Regions from separate parts of the Streptomyces sp. AC627_RSS907 genome, predicted to be linked through region 1. Evidence: riboswitches for the same ligand, from Rfam matches in the RefSeq annotation. Region 1 holds a riboswitch; each other region holds the start of a gene.
What was found. A riboswitch is a leader RNA that binds a small molecule or an ion and turns the genes downstream of it on or off. The one in region 1 is predicted to bind thiamine pyrophosphate.
Positions count from the first base shown of each region.

Region 2: it holds a riboswitch for thiamine pyrophosphate, as region 1 does, so the genes downstream of both, thiC (phosphomethylpyrimidine synthase ThiC) here and thiO (glycine oxidase ThiO) in region 1, are expected to answer to the same signal.
Region 3: it holds a riboswitch for thiamine pyrophosphate, as region 1 does, so the genes downstream of both, KUM32_RS11340 (thiamine ABC transporter substrate binding subunit) here and thiO (glycine oxidase ThiO) in region 1, are expected to answer to the same signal.

Region 1 covers NZ_JAGMUE010000084.1:59,633-62,901, reverse strand. Annotated here, with positions in the region: gene thiS (sulfur carrier protein ThiS) at 3-203, opposite strand; gene thiO (glycine oxidase ThiO) at 200-1,378, opposite strand; TPP riboswitch at 1,376-1,487, opposite strand; gene KUM32_RS19295 (hypothetical protein) at 1,540-1,890, shown strand; gene KUM32_RS19290 (NAD(P)/FAD-dependent oxidoreductase) at 1,923-3,200, shown strand.
Region 2 covers NZ_JAGMUE010000051.1:47,579-50,847, reverse strand. Annotated here, with positions in the region: gene thiC (phosphomethylpyrimidine synthase ThiC) at 1-1,117, opposite strand, end outside; TPP riboswitch at 1,110-1,299, opposite strand; gene KUM32_RS14025 (YibE/F family protein) at 1,371-2,852, shown strand; gene KUM32_RS14020 (SsgA family sporulation/cell division regulator) at 2,951-3,269, opposite strand, start outside.
Region 3 covers NZ_JAGMUE010000042.1:31,149-34,417, reverse strand. Annotated here, with positions in the region: gene rlmN (23S rRNA (adenine(2503)-C(2))-methyltransferase RlmN) at 125-1,231, shown strand; TPP riboswitch at 1,276-1,381, shown strand; gene KUM32_RS11340 (thiamine ABC transporter substrate binding subunit) at 1,461-2,549, shown strand; gene KUM32_RS11335 (iron ABC transporter permease) at 2,606-3,269, shown strand, end outside.

The sequences.
Region 1 (3,269 bases):
GGTCAGCCTCCTTGGACGGCGGTGAGGACCTCGACACGGTCGCCGTCGGCCAGCGCGGTGGCGGGCCACTGCGCGCGCGGGACGACGGTTTCGTTCAGGGCGGCGGCCACTCCGGACGGCGCCGCGGTGAGCGTGCCCACCAGGGCGTCGAGGGCCGTACCGGGAGCCACCTCGCGCGGCTCGCCGTTGACGGTGACGTTCATGCGGACTGCTCCGAGAGTGCGGGGGCGGCGCTGAAGCGCCGCGGGGTGAAGGGACGGGCCTCGGCCGGGAGCTCGCCCGTCGTCAGGGCGTGCGCCATGACGTCGCCGGTGACCGGGGTGAGCAGGACGCCGTTGCGGTGGTGCCCGGTGGCCAGCAGCAGCCCCTCCAGCCCGGAGGGGCCGAGCAGCGGGGCGTTGTCCGGGGAGCCGGGGCGCAGGCCCGCCCGCGTCTCCGCCAGGGGCAGCTCCGTGATGCCGGGAACCAGCTCGTGGGCGTCGCGCAGCAGCTCGTAGACGCCTCCCGCGGTCACCGTCGTGTCCCAGCCCAGCTCCTCGCTGGTGGCACCGACGACGAGTTCGCCGCTCTCCCGGGGCACCAGGTAGACGTGGTTGCCGCGCACCACGGCGCGCACGGTCCGGTTCAGCAGCGGTCCGTGCGTCCGCTCCATCGTCAGCCGCAGCACCTGCCCCTTCACGGGCCGCACCGGCGGCAGCACGTCGTCCGGGACGCCCGCGAGCCGTCCGCTCAGACTGCCCGCGGCCAGCACCACCTGCCCGGCCTCGAGCACGCTGCCGTCGGCGGTGACCACCCCGGTGGCCCGGTCCCCGGCGACGGTGAGCCGCTCGGCCCGCGTCCGGTGGAAGACCACACCGGCGCGCTCGCAGGCGGCCACGAGGGCGCGGGCGAGGAGCCGGGGGTCGATCTGGTGGTCGCCGTCCACCCGGAGCCCCCCGCGCACGCCCGGTGCGAGCATCGGCTCCAGGCGTCGGCACTCGCGCCCCGACAGCCACTCGGACTCCAGTCCCGAGCGCTGCTGGAGCGCGTGCAGTTCCCGCAGGTGGGCGCGGTCGTCGGCGTCCAGGGCGACGGCGAGCGTGCCGCACCGGCGGTAGCCGAGGTCGTGACCCGTGAGGTCGGTGAGCTCCGCCGCGAACTCCGGGTAGCGACGGGCCGACGCGAGGTTCAGCGCGAGCAGGGTCTCCTCGCCGTAGTGCAGTTCCGTGACGGCGGCCAGCATCCCGGCGGCCACCTGGGCGGCCCCGCCGCCCGGCTCGGGGTCCACGACGGCCGTGACCGGCCCGCGCTGCGCGGTCCGCCAGGCCGTGACCAGACCGATGACGCCGCCCCCGACGACGAGGACGTCCGCGGCACGCGGTGTGCGAGGTGACGACATGGGCGTCCAGCCCCTCCCTTCGCCGGCATGACCCGGATCAGGTTCGTACGGTCGGAGGCCGCCAGCCTCCCTCTCAGCCCGGTGCGTCCGGGCTCCCGCGAGTGCTTTACGGTGGCCACCCTAGCCCGCAGAGCAGCCCACTTGTAAGGGAGCCTCCACCCGTGGCGCGTTCACTGGACGGTCTCGTCCTCGCCCCCGTCGCCGACCAGGCGCCCGGCCAGGTCGGTACCCGCACCCGGTTCCTCTACCACGAGCGGGACGGCGCCGTGTGGGCCGAGTACGAGGGCGGCGACGTCGTCCGCGGCCGTCTGGTGGGCACCCGGGAGGGCGACCGGCTCGATTTCCGGTACGTACAGCTCAAGACCGACGGCAGCACCTCGTCGGGACACTGCGTGTCGACCGTCGTCGAGCTGCCGGACGGACGGGTGCGCCTGGAGGAGTCGTGGGAGTGGGAGTCGCAGCGGGGCAGTGGGACGAGCGTGGTGGAGCAGCTCACCGCGCCCGCGCACTGACCGGTGAACCGCCAGGTGTCTATGGTGATCGGGTGAGCGAGCAGACGCGGGCACGGGGACAGGAACGGGAAGCGGACGCGGACGCGGAGCGCCGCGTGGTCGTCGTGGGCGCGGGCATGGCGGGGGTGCAGACCGCGGTCGCCCTGCGGGAGCAGGGCTTCACCGGCGCCGTGACACTGATCGGCGCGGAGCCGCACCAGCCGTACGACCGCCCCCCGCTGTCCAAGGCCGTCCTGCTCGGCACGGCCGAGGGCTCCGCCTTCGACGTCGACTTCGAGGCGCTCGGCATCACGCTGCGGCTCGGCTGCGAGGCCCTGGGCGTGCGCCCCGGCGCACACCTCCTCGACACCTCCGCCGGCCCCGTGCCGTACGACGCCCTCGTCCTCGCGACCGGCGCGGTGCCGATCCGGCTGCCCGGCGCCGAGGGCGTGCCCGGCGTGCACCTGCTGCGCACCCTGGACGACGCCGAACGGCTGCGCCCGGTGCTCGCCCGGCAGCACGACATCGTGGTCGTCGGCGCCGGCTGGATCGGCGCCGAGTTCGCGACCGCCGCGCGCGAGGCGGGCTGCGCCGTGACCGTCGTGGAGGCCGCCGGCCGGCCGCTGGCCGGCGCGCTGCCCGCCGAGGTCGCCGCGCCCATGGCCGCCTGGTACGCCGACGCGGGCGCCGTCCTGCGCACGCACGCGCGCGTGGAGCGCGTCGAGCCCGGCGACGCCGGGGAGGCCGGTCACGTCGTCCTCCACGACGGCTCGCGGCTGCCCGCCGGCGCGGTCGTCGTCGGCATCGGTGCCCGGCCCGCCACCGCCTGGCTCGCCGGCTCCGGCGTCGGCCTCGGCACGCACGGCGACGTCCTGGCCGACGACCGCCTGCGCACCTCCGCGCCGGACGTCTACGCGGTCGGCGACTGCGCGTCCTTCCCCTCCGGCCGCTACGGCGAGCGGCTGCTGGTGCACCACTGGGACAACGCCCTGCAGGGCCCGCGCACGGTCGCCGCCAACATCATCGGCGCCGCCGCGGGGGAGGCCCCGGCGGTCTACGACCCGGTGCCGTACTTCTGGTCCGAGCAGTTCGGCCGCTTCGTCCAGTACGCCGGTCACCACACGGCCGCCGACGCCACCGTGTGGCGCGGTGACCCCGAGGGCCCCGCGTGGACGGTCTGCTGGCTGCGCGAGGACCGGCTGGTCGCTCTGCTGGCGGTGGGCCGTCCACGCGACCTGGCGCAGGGCAGACGCCTGATCCAGGCGGGCACGACGATGGACCCGCGGCTGGTGGCCGACCCGGCGAGGCCGCTGAAGGCGGCGACGGCGTAGTCCGTCCGCCCGGTCCGCGGCCCGGGTCGGACGGGTCCGGTTTCCGACTGTCAGTGCCAGATGGCAGGC
Region 2 (3,269 bases), on a different contig from region 1:
CGTCGTTGGCGTCCGCGATGGACCCCGGCCGCAGGCCGTCACCGAGGGAGTACGTGACGTCGTAGGCCGCGAGGATCTCGCAGAGCTCCTCGAAGTTCTCGTACAGGAACGACTCCCTGTGGTGTGCCAGGCACCACGCCGCCATGATCGACCCGCCCCGCGAGACGATGCCGGTCTTGCGGTTCGCGGTGAGCGGCACATACGCCAGGCGCACTCCGGCGTGGACCGTCATGTAGTCCACGCCCTGCTCGGCCTGCTCGATGACGGTGTCCTTGTAGATCTCCCAGGTCAGCTCCTCGGCCCGGCCATCGACCTTCTCCAGAGCCTGGTAGAGCGGCACCGTCCCGATGGGGACGGGGGAGTTGCGCAGCACCCATTCGCGGGTGGTGTGGATGTTGCGTCCGGTGGACAGGTCCATGACCGTGTCGGCGCCCCAACGGGTCGCCCAGGTCATCTTCTCGACCTCCTCCTCGATGGAGGAGGTCACCGCCGAGTTGCCGATGTTGGCGTTGACCTTCACCAGGAACCGCTTGCCGATGATCATCGGCTCGATCTCCGGGTGGTTGACGTTGGCGGGCAGCACGGCCCGCCCCGCCGCGATCTCTTCACGGACCACGTCCGGTGAGACGTTCTCCCGGACGGCCACGTACTCCATCTCCGGGGTGATCTCGCCCCGTCGTGCGTACGCGAGCTGCGTCACCGCCTCGCCGTCCCGGCCCCGGCGGGGCTGGCGCGGCCGTCCTGGGAAGACCGCGTCGAGGTTGCGCAGGCCTCCGCGCGGAGAGGTGTGCTTGATTCCGTCGTCCTCGGGGCGAACGGGACGACCCGCATACTCTTCGGTGTCACCACGGGCGATGATCCAGTTCTCCCGCAGCGGCGGCAGTCCCCGGCGGACGTCGGTGTCGACGAGTGGGTCGGTGTACGGGCCGGAGGTGTCATAGAGCGTGACCGACTGCCCGTTGGTCAGGTGCACCTGGCGGACCGGCACCCGCAGATCGGGGCGCGAGCCCTCGACGTACGCCTTGTGCCAGCCGATGGACCTCCCGGCCTCCACGGCGGTCTCCTCGTCGGCGGAGCTCTGCGCGACGGCAGGCGTGCGTGCGTCCTTGATGGTCATGAGACCTACTCCCTACGCCGGCATTACCCGGTAACAGGTTCGGCGGTCGACGCAGCGGTTTCCGTCTGCCGACGCTCCGTGGGAAACATCACTCGGCTTCGGTGTCGTTTCCCGTGAAACATCGCTGGGACGGAGGTCAGCGCCCTCTCAGCCCGGTGCTCCGAGCTCCCGCGTGTACAAAGGTGCCACCACGCTAGCGTCAATTCGGGCGCGGTGAACAGAGGGCCTCCCTCGTTCTTGCGATGATCGGTCGGTGACGACACCGCAGCATCCCTCCTTCCCGCCACACGACTCCCGCCGTGGACCGGGCGTCGAAGACGGCAACAGCCGCGGAGACGGGCAACACGGCGCCGGCGGCCACGGCGACTCGGGCGGCCACGGTGGTTCCGGCGGCTCGGGCGGCCACGGTGGCTCGGGCGCGCACGGCGGCGGCCACGGACACTCCCACGCCCATGGCCCGGCGGCGCCCGTCTCCCGGCATCTGCGGAAGGTCATCGCTGCGGTCCTCATTCCCTTCGCCGCCGCGGTGTTGGTCGGTCTCGCGGTGCTCTGGCCGGGTGGTGCGCCGACGCACGAACGCACCGGAGTAGGTTTCGACCGGCAGACGCAGCAGGCCACCGTCACCAAGGTGGTCGAGCTGAGCTGTCAGGCCGTCAACGCATCGGGGAGCACCCCGACCGGTGACACCTCCACCGCCGAGGGGTCCTCCGCGGTGCAACAGGCGAAGGGCGACTGCAAACGGGCGACGATCCGCGTCGACACCGGCGAGGACAAGGGCCGTACGTTCGCTGAGATCGTGCAGCCGGACCAGTCACGGCAGTTGCACGAGGGCCAGAAGGTCGTGGTCGCCTACGAGCCCTCCGCGCCGAAGGACCTGCAGTACTCGGTGACCGACATCAACCGCCGGCTTCCGTTGGCGCTGCTCGCCGGCATCTTCGCGCTCGCCGTGGTGGCGGTCGGACGGCTGCGCGGCCTCATGGCGCTGATCTCGCTGGCCATCAGCTTCCTGGTGCTGAACTTCTTCGTCCTGCCCGCGATCCTGCAAGGATCGAACCCGCTGGTCGTGGCGGTGATCGGGTCCAGCGTGATCATGCTGATCGCGCTGTATCTGTGCCACGGCCTGTCAGCCCGTACGTCCGTGGCGGTGCTCGGCACGCTGATCTCGTTGCTGTTGATCGGCGTGCTCGGTTCTCTGTTCATCGACTGGGCCGCGCTCACCGGCAACACGGACGACAACACCGGCCTGATCCACGGCCTGTATCCGTCGATCGACATGAGCGGTCTGCTGCTCGCCGGCGTCATCATCGGCTCGCTCGGCGTTCTCGACGACGTGACCGTCACTCAGACGTCCGCGGTGTGGGAACTGCACGAGGCCAACCCGTCGATGGGCTGGCGCGGGCTGTACCGCGCGGGCATCCGTATCGGCCGCGACCACATCGCCTCGGTCGTCAACACACTCGTCCTGGCGTACGCGGGCGCCGCACTGCCACTGCTGCTGTTGTTCTCGATCGCTCAGAGCAGCGTGGGGACGGTCGCCAACAGCGAGTTGGTCGCGGAGGAGATCGTGCGCACGCTGGTCGGCTCCATCGGGCTGGTGGCGTCGGTGCCGGTCACCACGGCCCTCGCAGCCCTTGTCGTCTCGGCCGACCGGCCGGCGGCGCAGGCCGCCGGTGCGGTGCCGGGTGCCGGGGCGGCACCGGTACGCGGCGGGCGGGGCCGTCGCCGCAAGCGCTGAGGCGCCCGCCCCCTCCGGGGGCGGCGGGCGGAGTCGTCCACAGGGAGCGGCAGCCACGGCGAAGCGTTACGCCATCGCCGTACGCATGCCGTAACGGTTCAGCCCGCGCTCGGCTCCTCCGCCAGAATGCGGTCCAGGGCCTCGTCGAGATGAGCGTCGAAATCGGCGAGCGCGCCTTCCTGTCCCAGCGGCACCAGCTTGTCGGTCCGGTCGAGAAAGGCCACGAGGGGCGCCGCCGACGAACGGAACAGCGCCTGGTCACTGCCGACCTGCAGGCGAATCAGTACCTCGGCCAGCGGCTCGGGGTCGACGGGTGCGATGCGCACATCTCCGTCACCGCACGGCCGACCCACCCCGTCGACCAGCAGCTCACGGCCGAACGCCCAGGTCACCGGGGCATCTCCGGGCAGATGGAAG
Region 3 (3,269 bases), on a different contig from region 1:
TCGTCCTCCTGCGGGACGGGGGCCCGACCGCTGTCCGGCCCACGGGGCTCCAGGGCCAAGGGTGACACCTGCCGGATCATGGGCCGACCGGCCACCCGTGTGGATCTGCGACACTGGTTGGGTCATGCCTAAGCCCGGAGAACTCACATTCGTCGCCCCGCGCGGAGCCAAGAAGCCGCCGCGGCACCTCGCCGACCTCACGCCCGCCGAGCGGAAGGAGGCTGTCGCCGCGATCGGTGAGAAGCCGTTCCGTGCGAAGCAGCTCTCGCAGCACTACTTCGCGCGGTACGCGCACGACCCCGAGCAGTGGACCGACATCCCGGCCGGCTCCCGCCAGGGGCTCCAGGAGGCGCTGCTTCCCGAGCTGATGTCGGTCGTCCGGCATCTGTCGACCGACGAGGGGACCACGCGCAAGACGCTGTGGAAGCTGTTCGACGGGACGCTCGTCGAGTCCGTGCTGATGCGCTACCCGGACCGGGTGACCATGTGCATCAGCTCCCAGGCGGGCTGCGGCATGAACTGCCCGTTCTGCGCCACCGGCCAGGCCGGCCTGGACCGGAACCTGTCGACCGCCGAGATCGTGCACCAGATCGTGGACGGGATGCGGGCGCTGCGCGACGGCGAGGTCCCCGGTGGACCCGCCCGGCTCAGCAACATCGTGTTCATGGGCATGGGCGAGCCCCTGGCCAACTACAACCGCGTCGTCGGCGCCGTCCGCCGGCTCACCGACCCCGAGCCGGACGGACTGGGGCTCTCCCAGCGCGGCATCACGGTCTCCACGGTCGGCCTCGTCCCCGCGATCCACCGCTTCGCCGACGAGGGCTTCAAGTGCCGCCTCGCCATCTCGCTGCACGCGCCCGACGACGAGCTGCGCGACACGCTCGTGCCCGTCAACACGCGGTGGAAGGTGCGCGAGGTCCTGGACGCCGGGTTCGAGTACGCGGCGAAGTCCGGGCGCCGGCTGTCGATCGAGTACGCGCTGATCCGCGACATCAACGACCAGGCCTGGCGCGGTGACCGGCTCGGGCGGCTGCTCAAGGGCAGGCCCGTGCACGTCAACCTCATCCCGCTCAACCCCACGCCCGGCTCGAAGTGGACCGCGTCGCGGCCCGAGGACGAGAAGGCGTTCGTGGAGGCGATCGCGGCGCACGGTGTGCCGGTGACGATCCGGGACACCCGTGGGCAGGAGATCGACGGGGCGTGCGGTCAGCTCGCCGCGAGCGAGCGGTAACCTGACGGGCATCAGTACAACTTCATATTCCGAAGTACATCTTCATATTCCGACAGGGGAGCGCCACAGCGCTGAGAGTGCGGCACCGGCCGCAGACCCTCCGAACCTGGCCCAGGTCATTCTGGGTAGGGAGATCGGTCATCACTCGAGCTGTTGCGCCCTGCCCGGGACCCTCACCAGGGGTTCCGGGCAGGGCCGCGTCTTCTCCTGGTCACCCAGGAGGAATTCAGTGAGCATCACCAAGAAGGCCGCCGCCCTGGTCGTCGGGCTCGGCATGGTCGGCGGCCTGGCCGCCTGTGGATCGTCGTCCGACGGCGACGGCAAGGGCTCCGGCGACCCCAAGACGGTGACCCTGGTCAGCCATGACTCGTGGGCCGCGTCGAAGGACGTCATCGCCGCCTTCGAGAAGAGCTCCGGCTACAAGGTCAGGGTCCTGGAGGACGGCGACGCCGGGCAGGCCGTCAACAAGGCCATCCTCACCAAGGACAACCCGCAGGGCGACGTCTTCTTCGGCGTCGACAACACGCTGCTGTCACGGGCGCTCGACAACGGCCTGTTCCAGTCGTACGAGCCCAAGGGCTCCGACATGATCCTCCCCGAGTACCGGGTCGACCAGGGCAAGCACCGCGTCACGCCGATCGACACCGGCGACATCTGCGTCAACTACGACAAGGCGTACTTCGAGGAGCACGGGCTGACCCCGCCCGACTCCTTCGACGACCTCGCCGAGCCCGCGTACAAGGACCTCCTCGTCACCGAGAACGCCGGCAGTTCCTCGCCCGGCCTCGGCTTCCTGCTCGGCACCGCCGCGAAGTACGGCGACAAGGGCTGGGAGGAGTACTGGAAGAAGCTGAAGGCCAACGGCGTCAAGGTGGTCGACAGCTGGGAGCAGGCCTACAACGAGGAGTTCTCCGGCTCGGCCGGCGGGAAGAAGGCCGGCGGCGACCGCCCGCTCGTCGTCTCCTACGCCTCTTCGCCGCCCGTCGAGGTGGTCTACGCCGACCCGAAGCCGGACACCGCGCCGACGGGCGTCGCCGCCGGCACCTGCTTCCGCCAGGTCGAGTACGCGGGCCTGCTGACCAACGCGAAGAACCCCGAGGGCGGCAGGGCGCTGCTCGACTTCCTGATCGGCAAGGAGTTCCAGGACGACATGCCGCTGAACATGTTCGTCTACCCGGTGCGCGAGGCCGCGCAGGTGCCGCCGGAGTTCGTGAAGTACGGGCCGCAGGCCGAGAACCCCCAGACCATGGACGCGCAGAAGATCGCCGACCACCGTGACCAGTGGGTCAAGTCGTGGACCTCGCTCCTCCTGAAGTGACCAAGGACAAGACCGCCACCGCCCGGTGGCGCGGGAGCGCGGCGCGGCTCGCCCTGATGGCCGTGCCCGTCGCGTTCTTCGCGGTGTTCTTCGCCTACCCCGTCGCCGCCATCCTCGCGCGAGGACTGGAGGTGGACGGGGCCTGGCGGTTCGGGCGCATCGCGGACGTCTTGGCACAGCCCGACGTCCGACACGTGCTGTGGTTCACCACCTGGCAGGCGCTCGCCTCGACCGCGCTCACGCTGCTGATCGCCCTGCCCGGCGCGTACGTCTTCGCGCGCTTCGACTTCCCCGGCAAGCAGGTGCTGCGGGCCGTGGTGACCGTGCCGTTCGTGCTGCCGACGGTCGTCGTGGGCACGGCGTTCCTGGCCCTGGTCGGGCGCGGCGGGCTCCTCGACGAGCTGGGCGGCGTACGGCTGGACACCACCGTGTGGGCGATCCTGCTCGCCCACGTCTTCTTCAACTACGCCGTCGTGGTGCGCACCGTCGGCGGACTGTGGGCGCAGCTCGACCCGCGCCAGGAGGAGGCGGCGCGGATGCTCGGAGCGTCCCCGCTGAGGGCCTGGCGGCAGGTCACCCTGCCCGCGCTCGCGCCCGCCGTGGCCGCCGCGGCGCTGATGGTGTTCCTGTTCACCTTCACCTCCTTCGGGGTGGTCCAGATCCTCGGCGGGCCGACCTTCTCCACCCTGGAGGTGGAGATCTACCGGCAGACCTCGCAGG